3 regions of the Kocuria sp. CPCC 205263 genome follow, and region 2 is predicted to be linked to each of the others. Evidence: riboswitches for the same ligand, from Rfam matches in the RefSeq annotation. Region 2 holds a riboswitch; each other region holds the start of a gene.
The links. Region 2 has a riboswitch for thiamine pyrophosphate ahead of RF647_RS18030 (FAD-dependent oxidoreductase). Riboswitches for the same ligand answer to the same signal wherever they lie in the genome.

Region 1 (4,202 bases), on a different contig from region 2:
GGAGGCGGACGAACTCGAGCTCCTCGATCTCCCGCCGCACGGCCGCGGAGGCCTCCCACAGCTCGTCGCTGAACCGCTCCGGCGCCGTGCCCCAGCTCTCGAGGGCGTCCTGGACGTGGTGGAAGTGGTGGACGGGCCCGCTGCCGTGGCCCACCTCGAGGTCCCCGGCGGCCTCCAGGGCCCCGCGCAGCCAGTCCCGGGCGATCCGCAGGCTCCGGGGCCAGTCCCCGTGCCGGGCCTGGAGGGTGGCCAGGGCCGAGGAGAGGGAGCACCCGGTGCCGTGGGAGTTCTCGGTGGGCACGCGGGCGCCGTCGAACGCCACGAGGGGCTCGGGGGCGTCCGGGCCCACGAGGGCGTCGGGCGTCCGGTCCCCCGTGAGGTGCCCGCCCTTGACGAGCACCAGGGTGCCGTGGGCGCGGGCCACGCGGTGGCCCTGCGCGAGGGCCTCGTCCCACGACGCCGCCGTGTCCTCCCCGGCGAGTACGGCGAGCTCCTGCAGGTTCGGGGTGATCAGGTCGGCGAGGCCGAGCATCGAGCGCAGGGCGTCCTCGGCCTCGCGCTCCAGCAGGCGGCCCCCGGAGGTCGCGACCATGACGGGGTCCAGGACCACGACCGGCGGCCGATGGGTCCCGAGCCACCGGGTGACGGCCTCGATGACCGGCACGGACCCGAGCATCCCGATCTTGACGGCGTCGATCTCGACGTCCTCGGCGACCGCGTCCAGCTGTGCCGAGAGGAACTCGACCGGCGGGACGTGGATGTCGCGCACGCCCACGGTGTTCTGGACGACGACGGCGGTGACGGCGCTCATCCCGTAGCCGCCCATCGCGGCGATCGACTTGAGGTCCGCGTGCTGGCCGGCCCCGCCCGTGGGGTCGGTGCCGGCGATGGCCAGGACGCGGGGCACGCGGGCGGTCACGGGGCCACCCCCCCGGCGGGCACGGCGGTGAAGGCCCGCAGGTAGCGGGCGGCCGCGGCCGCGGGGTCCGGGTCGGCGCAGATCCCGGAGACCACGGCCAGCCCCGCGGCGCCGGCGGCGCGCAGGCCGGGGGCGTCCTCGACCCGCACCCCGCCGATGGCCAGGCAGGGCAGGGCCGTGCGGGCCGCGGCGCGGGCGAAGCCCTCGACGCCCAGCGGCTCAGGGTGGTCGGGCTTGGTGCGGGTCGCCCGCACCGCCCCGACGCCCAGGTAGTCGACCGTCCCGGCCGGCAGTGCGGCGGCAGTATCGAGCTCCTCCGCCGTGGCGGCGCTGAGGCCGAGCACGGCGTGCGGGCCGCAGATCTCCCGGGCGAGCGCCACGGGCAGGTCCGACTGGCCCACGTGCACGCCGGCCACGGGGGCGCCGGCCGCGCGGGCGGCGAGGTACACGTCGGCGCGGTCGTCCACGAGCACGGGCACCTGCCGGCCCACGCGCTCGGCCACGGCCGTCAGCAGGGCGACGAGCTCACGGACCGGGGCGTCCTTCTCCCGCACCTGGACCATGGTGGCTCCCCCGCACACGGCGGCCGCCACGACGTCCGGGACCGTCCGGGGGGCGCTCAGGGCGGTGTCCGTCACCAGGTGCAGGGCCAGGGCCGCGGGGTCGAGGCGCGGGCTCATCGGGCGCCCTCCTCGCGCACGAGCTCCGCCCGGGCGGCGATCCCCTCCGGGGTGACGGCATGCAACCGGTCCAGCAGCGCCACGGCGAAGGAGCCGGGCCCGGCGGAGTCGGCGGCCGCGTCCTCGGCCGCGAGGGTGTACACCGTGGTGGCGGCCACCGCCGCGGCGGCCGGGTCCGTGCGCACGGCGGTGAACGCGGCCATGAGGGCGCCCAGGGCGCACCCGCCGCCGGTGATGCGGGTCAGCAGGGGCGTGCCGTGCGGCACCCGGACCACGGTGCCGTCCGGGGAGCGCACGAGGTCCACGGGCCCGGACACGGCCACCGCCGAGCCGGCCCGCTCGGCGAGCGCGGCGGCGGCGTGCCGGGCCGCGTCGACGCCGTGGGTCGCGTCCGTGCCGCGGCCGCCGGCGCCGCCGGCGAGGGCCATGACCTCGGAGGCGTTGCCGCGCACGATCGCCGGCTCGAACCCGAGCAGGTCGCGGGCCAGCGCCGTGCGCACGGGCAGGGCACCCACCGCGACCGGGTCCAGGACCCAGGCCCGGCCCGCGCGGCGCCGGGCCCCGACGGCCTCGTAGGCGGCGCCGCGCTGCTCGGCGGTGGGTGTGCCGGTGTTGACGAGGAGGCCGTCGGCGAGCTCCGCGAAGACCCCGCCCTCGCCCTGGATGTCGGTCATCGCCGGGGAGGCGCCCACGGCGAGCAGCACGTTGGCGGTGAAGTTGGTGACCACGGCGTTGGTGATGCACTGCACCAGAGGCGCCGCGGCGCGCAGGTCCTCCAGGGCCGCGGCGGCGTCCTCGGCGAGCACGGGGTCCGGCGGCACCGGCCTCCCGGGTCCTGGTGTGCGGGCGGACGGGGGTACGGCATCGCGCATCTGCGACATCCCTTCGCTAGTACTGGCTAGATCAGGTTCGACGGGTGTGTTCTCAGCCGCTCGTGCGGCACCCCGTGTCTGGTGTCCTGCCAGTCTAGTCGTCGTGCGGGAGCCGGGGACGCGGACGGGCCAGGTCCGAGGGGGCGGGGGGCCGTCGAATCAGAAGAAGCCGTTGCCGTGCGGCATCCGCTCCGGCACGGGCTGGACGACCCCCCAGTGCTCGAGGATCCGCCCGTCCGCCACCCACCAGAGGTCGTAGCAGCCGGCCGGGACCGGGTCACCGGCCCCCTCGCCGCCGAGCTCGAGCAGGGCCTCGGTGACGGTGAGGACGAGGTCGCCCTCGCCGAGCACACGGTGCAGGGTGTGCCGGGCGAGGCGGGCGTCCGGGCCGGGGCCGTGCTCCACGTAGCGCGGGTCGCGGGCCAGCTCCTCGAGGGAGTCCCGGTCCGCGCCGATGAGCCGTTCGTGCACCCACTCGGTGAGTAGCGCCTTGTTGACGGCGGTGTGCTCGTAACCAGTGATCTCCGTGGGTCCGTCGATCCGGTGCCTGCCGGCGGCTCCTCCGGGCAGCGGGGCCAGCGCGTCCCAGTGCTCGGCGATCCGCCCGTCCTGCACGCGGAAGACGTCCACCGCCACCACCGGGTCCGGGCCGAAGCCGTGGTACACGCAGTGGACCGCGACCATGTCCCCGTCCTCGAGCATCCGCAGGGGCTCGAACCGGAAATCTGGGGGCAGCTGCTGGAACATGCCCCGGAGTCCCTCGCGGCCGTCGGGCGCCAGCGCGGAGTGCTGCCGGTAGTCCGGGGCCCAGTGCCGGTCGACGGCCGTGAGGTCCCGATCGCCGAAGAGCTCGGTGCCGGCGGTGAGTACGATCTGCTTGCTGCTCATGGCCATCCCCTCGGCGCTGCGGGCCGCGGATCCGACGGATCGGCCCGGTCGGGCGGCCCGCGTGTCGTGCGACCACGCTACCCGGGCCGAGCACGGTCCGACAGGGACGCGGAGCGTATGACGGCGGAGGACCCCGACCGTGCCGGTCGGGGTCCTCCGTGGTGCTGCTCGGCGGGGCGGGTCAGCCCCGGTCGGCGGGCCGGCCGCTGGTGAGGTCCTCGGCCTTGACGCCGACGCCGACGACGGTCGGCGCCCGGCGGGAGGGGTCCTCCGGGGCGCGCTGGGCGACGGTCTTCGCCTCGTGCCGGGCGCCCTCCGCGGCGGCCGCCTGGCCGGCGGTCACCTCGGCCTCGCCGGTCCGCGCCGCCGGGGCCGAGGCCCGCCGGGAGCGCCGCCGGGGCCGCACGGGCTCGACGCCCGCCTGCTCCGCGACAACCGCCGCGGCCGGGGCGGGCGCCTGCCGCTCCGTGCGCTCCTGTGCCACGGGCTCCTGGGCCGAGGCCTCCGCCGCAGCAGCGGTCCTCTCCGCGGCGTCATCCGCACCGGTGATCGTCTCGGCGGCGGCCTCCGGGGCGGCGGAGCCGGCGTCCGGCCCCCTCTGCCCGACGACCTCCGCGAGGGAGTCCAGGCTCAGCGGCCGGGCCTCGGCGGGCTCGACGACCACGGCGTGGCCCTGCGGCAGGTCGATGACCTCGCCGTTGATGGTCAGGCGCGAGCCCTGCTCGCCCGGCGCCCCCTCGGCGGGGATCTGCTCCGGGGCGGCCGGGGCGGTGTCCTCCCCCTCCTCCGGCTGCTGCTCGGCGGCGGTGTCCCCGCCCTGGCCGCGGCCGCGGCTGCGCTTGC
Region 2 (4,202 bases):
ACGCCGAGGCGCCCGCCGTCCAGCGGAGCGCCGTCGGGGCCCAGGGCCCGGCCGACGGTCTCGGCGACGAGGTCGACGACGGTCGCCTCCGCCGCCACGCGGTGCGGGCGGCCGTTGAGGGTGATGGCGGTCATCGGGTACTCCTGCTCCGGGGCCCGGGCCCGGCGGCGGCCGGCGCGGGATCCCCTGGACGGGCCTCGACGGGGCGGTCGAAGCGGTGCGGGTCGGTGGTGGCGAGGTGCCCGGCGTCGGCGGCCGGATCTGCTCCGGCCCCGCCGTCCACCAGCTGCGCGGCGAGCCGGGCGGCCAGCGGGGCGAGCAGGACGCCGTGGCGGAAGTAGCCGGTGGAGACCACGAGCCCCGGCACCGGCGAGTCGTCCGGGTCGCGGACCCGGCCGAGGTACGGGATGTCGTCCGGGGTGCCGGGCCGGGCGCGGGCCAGCACCTCGACCAGCTCGAGGTCGGCCACGCCGGGCACGAGCGCCTGGGTGTCGCGCAGCAGCCGGAACACGCCGCCGGCGCTGGGACCGGTTAGGTCGTCCTCGCGGGAGGTCGCCCCGATCACCACGGTCCCGTCGGCGCGGGGCACCAGGTAGACGGGCACCCCGTGCACCAGGCCGCGGACCGTGCGCCCGAGCAGCTCCGGCGCCCCGGCGGGGACCCGGGCGCGCAGGATGTCCCCGTGCACCGGCCGCAGCGGCGGGTGCCAGTCCTCCGGCAGCCCTTCGAGCTCGCCGAGCCCGGCGCCGGGGGCGAGGACCGTCCAGGTCGCGGAGACCATCCCGCCGCCGGCCAGGCGGACGCCGGTCGCCGCGCCCTCGGCGTTGCGGCGCAGACCCGTGGCGAGGTCGTGGACGAGGCGGGCCGGTCCGCCGTCGCGCGCGGCCGGGAGCCCGGCGGGCTCCGGGAGGTCGGGGAGTTCCGGGGCGACGAGGGCCGCGAGCAGCCCGGCCACGAGGCGGCGCGGGTCCACCTGGTGGTCGTCGGGGATCCGGAACGCCGCGGACAGCCGCGGACTCAGGGCCGGCTCGAAGGTGCGGGCGGCGCGCAGGGTCAGCGGCTCCACCGTCATGCCGTGGCGCCCCTGCAGCGCGCGGAGGTCCGCCAGGGCCTGCCGGTCGGCGGCGTCCACGCCGCAGACCAGGGTCTCGGTGGCCCGGTGGCCCACCGTCCCGCCGGCGGCCTGCTCGAGGGCGGCCACGAACGCCGGGTACTCGGCGGCCGAGGCGGTCATGAGGGGGTACAGGGGCTCCTGCTGGTACTGGACCTCGCTCACCGGGGCGAGCATCCCGGCCGCGGCGCGGCTGGCGCCGGAGCCCGGCTCGGGGTCCACCACGACCACCGAGCGGCCGCGGCGGCGCAGCTCCCAGGCGGTGGCCAGGCCGATCACCCCGGCGCCGACGACGGCGACGTCGGCGCGGACGTGCTCGGGCCGGTCGACCAGCGGGTGGGGCGCGGTCGTGGGGGCGGGGTGTGCGGCAGTCACAGGGAACGTCCTTTCCTCCGGCGGCATGACCCGCATCAGGTGTGGCGGTCGGCGATGGTCGCCCTCTCAGCCCCCGGTGGGGCTCCCGCAGAACCGCTGACCTATCATCAGCGTGTGACCCACCCTACCCGTGACGCCTCCGCCCCCGCCGAGTCCTCCCTGCGAGACACCCGGACGGCCCGCCTCCTCGCCGCCCGGCTGTACGTGTGCACGGACGCCCGCCGGGACCAAGGCGACCTCGAGGAGTTCCTGCACGCCGTCTGTGCCGGCGGTGCGGACATCGTCCAGCTGCGGGACAAGAGCATCGACGCGGACGAGGAGATCGCCGCGCTGGAGCTGCTGGGCCGGGTGGCCGCCGAGTACGACGCCCTGTTCGCGGTCAACGACCGCGCCGACATCGCCGCGCTCGTGGGCGCCGACGTCTTCCACGTGGGCCAGCACGACCTCAGCCCCACCCAGGCCCGGCGGCTCCTGGGCCCCGACGTGCTGATCGGGCGCTCCACCCACGACCTCGGACAGGCCACGGCGGCGCTCGAGGACGCGGACGTCGACTACTTCTGCACCGGGCCCGTCTGGGCCACGCCCACCAAGCCGGGGCGCCCGGCCACCGGGCTGGACTTCGTCCGCGCGGTCGCCGAGCTGACGGAGGCCCGGCTGGACGCGGACCCGGAGGTCCTGCCCGTGCCGTGGTTCGCCATCGGCGGCATCGACGAGCCGCGGCTCCCGCAGGTGCTGGAGGCCGGGGCGCGCGGCGTCGTCGTCGTCCGCGCCGTCACCGAGGCCCCCGATCCCCGCGTCGCCGCCGGGCAGCTGCGCGGTCTGCTCCCCGCCTGAGCCCGGGGCGGCCCGCCGCCCGGCTCACCGTCGGCTCCCCGCCGCCGTCCAGCACGTTCTGAGAGCATGGACGCAGGACGACGACGGAGAGGTGGCCCATGGACCCCGAGCTCGACCCCCAGGTGCGGCACGCGGTGGAGCGCCCCGCGGAGACCGCCCGCGGCCCGGAGGACGCGCAGTTGCGCGTCCGGCTGGCCGGTGAGCCCGCCCGCCGCGCCCTCGGCACGCACTGGGAGCAGGGCCTCCCGGAGGACGCCGCCCCGAGCGACGACCGGCTCGCCGCCGCCGTGCTGCTCGCCACCCTCTTCGGCGACACCTTCTGGCTGGAGCGCGCCGCCCGGCTGCCCAGCGACGTGCCGGGGTGCCCGTCCGCGCCGCCGAGCGGGCTGCTGGAGCTGACCCGGGTGCCGGGCGCCCGGGCCGCCCTGGCCGCCGTGCTCGAGCGCCCGCTGCTGACCGGGCTCCTGGAGTGGGGCACCAACCCCCTCCCGGAGCAGCCCCCGCTGGCCGTGGCGCGGGCCGCCCGGGACCTGGGCGTCCCCGACGACGGGCGCGTCTACAAGGTGGTGCGCCGCCGCGCCGAGCGCTTCCTGGCGCGGGAGCACGACGGGTCCGAGCCGCTCGAGCAGTTCGTGACCCTGCTGAACGAGGCGGAGCGGGGCCACCGCGAGGACGGGCCCGTGCTCTCGGGCGAGACCCTGCCGCCGGCGGCTCCCCCGGTGTCGGGCCCGACCGCGGGATCCTCCTCCGCGGCCGGCCCGGCCGCGGACGGTGACATCCGCCCGGGCACGCCCCCGCCCGGCGCCCCTCCGGCGGGCTCGCCCGAGAACCCCCAGTGGGGGGTGAGCCCCGCGAGCCCGGCCCCGCCGCCCCCCGGGCAGTTCCCGGGCCAGCACCCCGGACCGGGGGCACCCGGCCCGGGCGGTCCCGGTGCCGGTGCCCAGGGCACCTCCGGGCCGGTGTTCGGGCCCGGCCCCGGCGGGTGGCCGCCGCGCCCGGCCGAGCCCGAGGAGGACGACTCCGACAACCTCAAGGCGTGGGGGTTCGTCTTCCTGGGCATCCTGGCGGTGATCGCCGCCCTGATCTTCATCCTCTGAGCCCACCGCACCACCATTTACTTGCACAGGAAAGCTTCTGGGACTATTCTTGGGGACATATCAACCAATGCGCCGCCCCTGCCGACGGAGAACCCCGCGATGCCGATCTTTCCCCAGAACCCCGCTCCCCAGAGCCTGACGAAGCGCCCCGCCGAGGACCTGCTGTCCGCGGACACCCGGATGGGCGCGGTGGAGCTGCTGGTCTCCGACCTGGACACGATGGTCGCCTACTACTCGGACGCCGTCACCCTCGACGTGCTTGCCCACGCCGGGGACACCGCGGTCCTGGGCCGGGACGGCCGGACGGTCGTGCGGCTGCGCCAGGTCAAGGAGCTCCCGCCGGCCCGCCGCGGGCAGGCCGGCCTGTTCCACACCGCGGTGGTCTTCGACGACGAGCCGGCCCTGGCCGCGGCGCTCGCGTCCGTGGCGACCGTGGCGCCCCGCTCCTTCACCGGCAGCGCCGACCACCTCTACAGCCAGGCCTTCTACTTCGACGACCCCGAGGGCAACGGGGTGGAGCTCTACACGGACCGCCCCCGCGAGACGTGGCGGCGGGAGCCCACCGGCCTGCTCACGCTGGCCTCCAACCCCCTGGACCCGAACGGCTTCCTGCAGGAGCACCTGGCCGAGCAGGGCGGGCGGCCCCCGGCGCCGCCGGCCACCTTGGGACACGTGCACCTGCAGGTGGGCGACATCCCGCTGGGCCGGCAGTTCTACGTGGACATCCTGGGCTTCGAGGTCATGAGCGACATCGGCTCCGCCCTGTTCATCGCCGCCGGCGGCTA
Region 3 (4,202 bases), on a different contig from region 2:
ACCGACCATCCTGGGGCGCCGGGGTCGTCCGCCGCAACAGGCGCCGCAGCACGTCACTGAGCGCCGCCGGGCCGCGGCAGCCCCAGGTGCCCGCGCAGCGTGGACGAGGTGTACCGGGTGCGGAAGAGTCCTCGGCGCTGGAGGACGGGGACCACGTGGTCCACGAAGTCGTCGAGGGAGTCCGGCAGCCGGGGCGGCATGAGGTTGAAGCCGTCGGACGCGCCCGAGCGGAACCAGCGCTCCATCCGGTCCGCGACGGTCTCCGGGGTGCCGACCACCGTGCAGTGCCCGCCCCCGGCGGCCAGCCGGCCCAGCAGCTGCCGCACCGTGGGCCGCTCGACGGCCACGATCCGCAGGATCGTGGCGTACCGGCCCTGGGGTCCGGTGAAGCCCTCGAGCGGCGGCAGCTCCGGGACCGGGGCGTCCAGCGCCCAGTCGCTGCAGTCCTGCTGGACGAACGCGGACAGCTGGGCCAGGGACTGCTCCGAGGGCAGCAAGGCGTCCACCTCCGCCTGCTTGGCCCGGGCCTCCTCCTCCGTGGAGCCCACGTAGGCGACCAGGCCCGGCATGACGGCCACGCCCTCCGGGTCCCGTCCGGCCGCGGCGACGCGCTGCCTCAGATCGGTGCGGTACTCCCGCGCGCTCTCGAGGTCGTAGGCCACGGCGTAGACCGCTTCGGCGTGCCGGGCGGCGAGGTCCCGGCCCGGCCCGGAGGCGCCCGCCTGGAACAGGACCGGACGCCCCTGGGGCGGGCGCGGCACGGTCAGCGGACCGTCCACGCGGAAGTGCTCGCCGGCGTGGTCGATCCGGCGCACCCGCTCGGGGTCGGCGTGCAGGCCCTGCCGGTCGCCGACCAGGGCGTCGTGGGACCACGAGTCCCACAGCCGATGGGTCACGTCGATGAACTCTGCCGCCCGCGCGTAGCGCTGGGCGTGCGGTGGCATTCCTGGGAGGCCGTGGTTGCGCGCCTCGGCGTCGAACATGGAGGTGACCACGTTCCAGCCGGCCCGCCCGCGGCTGATGTGGTCGAGCGAGGCCAGCAGGCGGGCGGCGTGGAACGGCGTCCAGAAGGTCGTCGAGACCGTGCTGACCAGCCCGATCCGCTCCGTGGCCCGCGCCATCGCGGACAGGGCCGTGAGCGGTTCGAGGAACCACCGGGGTCCGTCCGCCACGTCACCGGCGCTGTGCCCGTCGGCGAAGAACACGGCGTCGAGGAGGCCGCGCTCGGCGGTGCGGGCGAGGCGCTCCCAGTGGGCGATGTCCCCGAGCTGCTCCAGTGGGGAGTCCGGGTGCCGCCAGGCCGCCTGGTGATGGCCCGCGCCGAAGAGGAAGGCGTTGAGGTGCAGCTGTCGCGGCGCGGTCACGGCGCCCCCCATCAGTCGAGGACCAGCCCGCCGTCGACCACCAGGTTCTGCCCGGTGACCGAGCGCGCCCACGGCGAGGCGAAGAACAGCAGGGCGTCGGCGAACTCGGCCGGTGTGGTGACCCGGCCCAGGGGCGTGGTGGAGGCGATGTAGTCGAAGACCTCGTCCGGGGTGGCGGCGCTCGCGTCGGTGGTGCGCAGCAGACCTCCGGAGACCATGTTGACCGTGACGTTGTGCGCGCCGAGGTCCTTGGCGAGGGTGCGGGTCAGGGACAGCAGCGCGGCCTTCGCCGCCGTGTAGTCGTGGTACGGGACCACGGGGTTCTGGAACAGGTTGGTGCCGACGTTGACGACCCGGCCGAAACCCCGCTCCCGCATGCCGGGCAGGGCCTGCTGCACGGTGTTGAGCGCCCCGCGGACGCTGCCGGCGAACTGGGCGTGGAACTCCTCCCAGCGGATCTCCTCCGCGGAGGAGCGGGCGTCGCCGTTGAAGGAGAAGTCCGCCAGCGCGTTGTTGACCACGGTGGTGACGGGGGAGCCGAAGTGCTCCCGGGCCGCGCGGAGCATGTCTGCGACCTGCTCCGCGTCGGTGACGTCGGCAACCAGCGCCACGGCCCGGTCCGGGCCGTGCTGCTCCGCGAGCTCCTCCGCGGCCTTCCGGGACGCGCGGTAGTTGACCACGACCCTCGCGCCCTGGGCGGCGAAGGCCTCGACGACGCTGCGGCCCAGCCCTCGAGCTCCGCCGGTGACGAGGACGATCTGTTCTGCGATCTGCATGGGTCTCCCTGGGGTCAGGGCGAGGAGACGCGGGCCGGTCACGGCCGGTCCCGGCAGGACATCCCTTCGCCAGTCCTAACTGGATCAGGTTCGACGGGTGTCATCTCAGCCGGCTCGTCGTGCGGCGCCGGCACCCCGTGTCACTGCGGACGAGTATAAGCACCGGTCCCGCAGGCCGGCCCGTTCTTCGCACGGCGGCGGGTCACACCGGGCCGCGGTCGTCCCCGGGGGCGTCGTCGTCGGACTGCCCGGCGTGCCCGAGGAAACCGCGCAGCAGCGCGGCCGTGCCCTCCAGGTGCGCGAGGGAGGCGGCCCGGGCGGCGGGGGCGTCACCTGCCAGGACGGCGTCGGTGAGCTCGCGGTGCTGACGGTCGGAGTGCTCGAGGTTGACCGGCAGGACGGGGATCCGGTCCAGCAGGTCGCTGGCCCGCGAGCGCACCTCCGCGACGGCGCGGACCAGGCTGGGACAGCCGCCCAGCTCGGCCACCGCGATGTGGAAGCGTGCGTCGGCGGGGCGGTAGTCCTCCGGGGCGCTCTCCTCGACCTGCCGCAGGCACGCGAGCAGGTGCTCCCGGGCGGCCGCGCTGAGGGACGCCGCCGCGGCCAGCTCCGCCGCGGCGGGCTCGACCACCGCGCGGAACACGAGCACGTCCTCGACGTCCGCGGGGTCCACCGGGGGGAGGGTCTCGTCCGGCAGAGCGGTGCGACCGGTCACGAAGGTCCCGCCGTACCGGCCCCGGACCACCTCCAGGACCCCGGCGACCTGGAGCTCGTGCAGGGCCTCCCGGAGCGTGGCGCGGGAGATGCCGAGCATCGCCGCGGTCTCCCGCTCGGGCGGGAGCCGCTCGCCCCGGCGGAACAGGCCGAGCCGGATCGAGTCGAGGATCCGCTCCACGGCCTCCTCGAAGGCGTTGCCCTGGCGCACGGGCCGGATGCGGGGGTGCTGGACGGGATCGCTCACGGTGGCGCTCCTCCCTGCGGTGCGACGTGCGCCCATGGTGTCACGGTCCCCGGGGACCGCCTCCGGCGGGACCCCGCCCACCGCGCCGGGCCGGGCCACGAGCAGCAGCGGCGCGCCGCCCGGTCCGGGCGGCGCGCCGCTGCCTCCGGCCGGGACGGCCGGCCGAGGTCCTAGTGGGTGAGATCGATGGCAACCACGCCCACCGCGATGATCAGGGCGGCGGAGACGAGGAAGCCCGCCGTGATGGCGATGAGGGCCCAGGAGCGGGCGCGGCCGGGGCGGTCAGTGGCTGAGGACGTGGTCTGGTTCATGCCCACCATTCTGCGGCATCCGGGGGGCCGGCTCCACCGCGACGCGGTCCCGTGCCCGGCCCGGCGGCCGCCCGGCGGCGCGCCGCGGGGTCTTGACGGGGCACGGGACAGCCCACAGACTGTGACCACTCGCGCCAAACGTCTGTTTTCAGACCTTTGTGGAATCCCGGAGGGATCGTCCCATGCCCGAATCCTCAGCACAGCCCACCCGCACCGACGAGTACTTCCAGCACCGCCAGCTCCGCTCCGGCGCCGCCGGGTGGGTCCTGCTCGCGGGCCTGGGCATCGCCTACGTCATCTCCGGGGACTTCTCCGGCTGGAACATCGGGCTCTCCGAGGGCGGGTGGGGCGGGCTGCTCATCGCCTTCGTGCTCATGGGCATCATGTACACCTGCATGGTCTTCGGCCTCGCCGAGCTCTCCTCGACCCTCCCCACGGCGGGCGCCGGGTACGGGTTCGCCCGCCGGGCCCTCGGCCCTCTCGGCGGCTTCGCCACCGGGATGGCCGTGCTCATCGAGTACGCCGTGGCCCCGGCGGCGATCGCCACGTTCATCGGCGGCTACATCGAGGCGCTGGGCCTGTTCGGGATCACCAACTCCTGGCCCGTGTACCTCGTGACCTACCTGGTGTTCATGGGCATCCACATGTACGGGGTGGGCGAGGCGCTCAAGCTGATGTTCGGGATCACCGTGGTCGCGGTCCTCGCGCTGGGGGTGACCGTCGTCGCGCTCGTGCCGCACTTCGACGCCGCCAACCTCTTCGACATCGTCCCGAACGACGCCGTGGGGGC

Region 1: it holds a riboswitch for thiamine pyrophosphate, as region 2 does, so the genes downstream of both, thiM (hydroxyethylthiazole kinase) here and RF647_RS18030 (FAD-dependent oxidoreductase) in region 2, are expected to answer to the same signal.
Region 3: it holds a riboswitch for thiamine pyrophosphate, as region 2 does, so the genes downstream of both, RF647_RS12935 (3-oxoacyl-ACP reductase) here and RF647_RS18030 (FAD-dependent oxidoreductase) in region 2, are expected to answer to the same signal.

The regions. Positions count from the first base shown of each region.
Region 1 is NZ_JAVKPV010000003.1:56,700-60,901, reverse strand. It holds gene RF647_RS05025 (bifunctional hydroxymethylpyrimidine kinase/phosphomethylpyrimidine kinase) at 1-919, opposite strand, end outside; gene thiE (thiamine phosphate synthase) at 916-1,599, opposite strand; gene thiM (hydroxyethylthiazole kinase) at 1,596-2,420, opposite strand; TPP riboswitch at 2,463-2,556, opposite strand; gene RF647_RS05010 (nuclear transport factor 2 family protein) at 2,631-3,359, opposite strand; gene RF647_RS05005 (Rne/Rng family ribonuclease) at 3,541-4,202, opposite strand, start outside.
Region 2 is NZ_JAVKPV010000018.1:11,563-15,764, reverse strand. It holds gene thiS (sulfur carrier protein ThiS) at 1-134, opposite strand, end outside; gene RF647_RS18030 (FAD-dependent oxidoreductase) at 131-1,486, opposite strand; TPP riboswitch at 1,482-1,585, opposite strand; gene thiE (thiamine phosphate synthase) at 1,691-2,320, shown strand; gene RF647_RS18020 (hypothetical protein) at 2,419-3,417, shown strand; gene RF647_RS18015 (VOC family protein) at 3,517-4,202, shown strand, end outside.
Region 3 is NZ_JAVKPV010000007.1:113,986-118,187, reverse strand. It holds gene RF647_RS12940 (LLM class flavin-dependent oxidoreductase) at 54-1,364, opposite strand; gene RF647_RS12935 (3-oxoacyl-ACP reductase) at 1,376-2,140, opposite strand; TPP riboswitch at 2,185-2,288, opposite strand; gene RF647_RS12930 (FadR/GntR family transcriptional regulator) at 2,343-3,101, opposite strand; gene RF647_RS12925 (hypothetical protein) at 3,272-3,412, opposite strand; gene eat (ethanolamine permease) at 3,595-4,202, shown strand, end outside.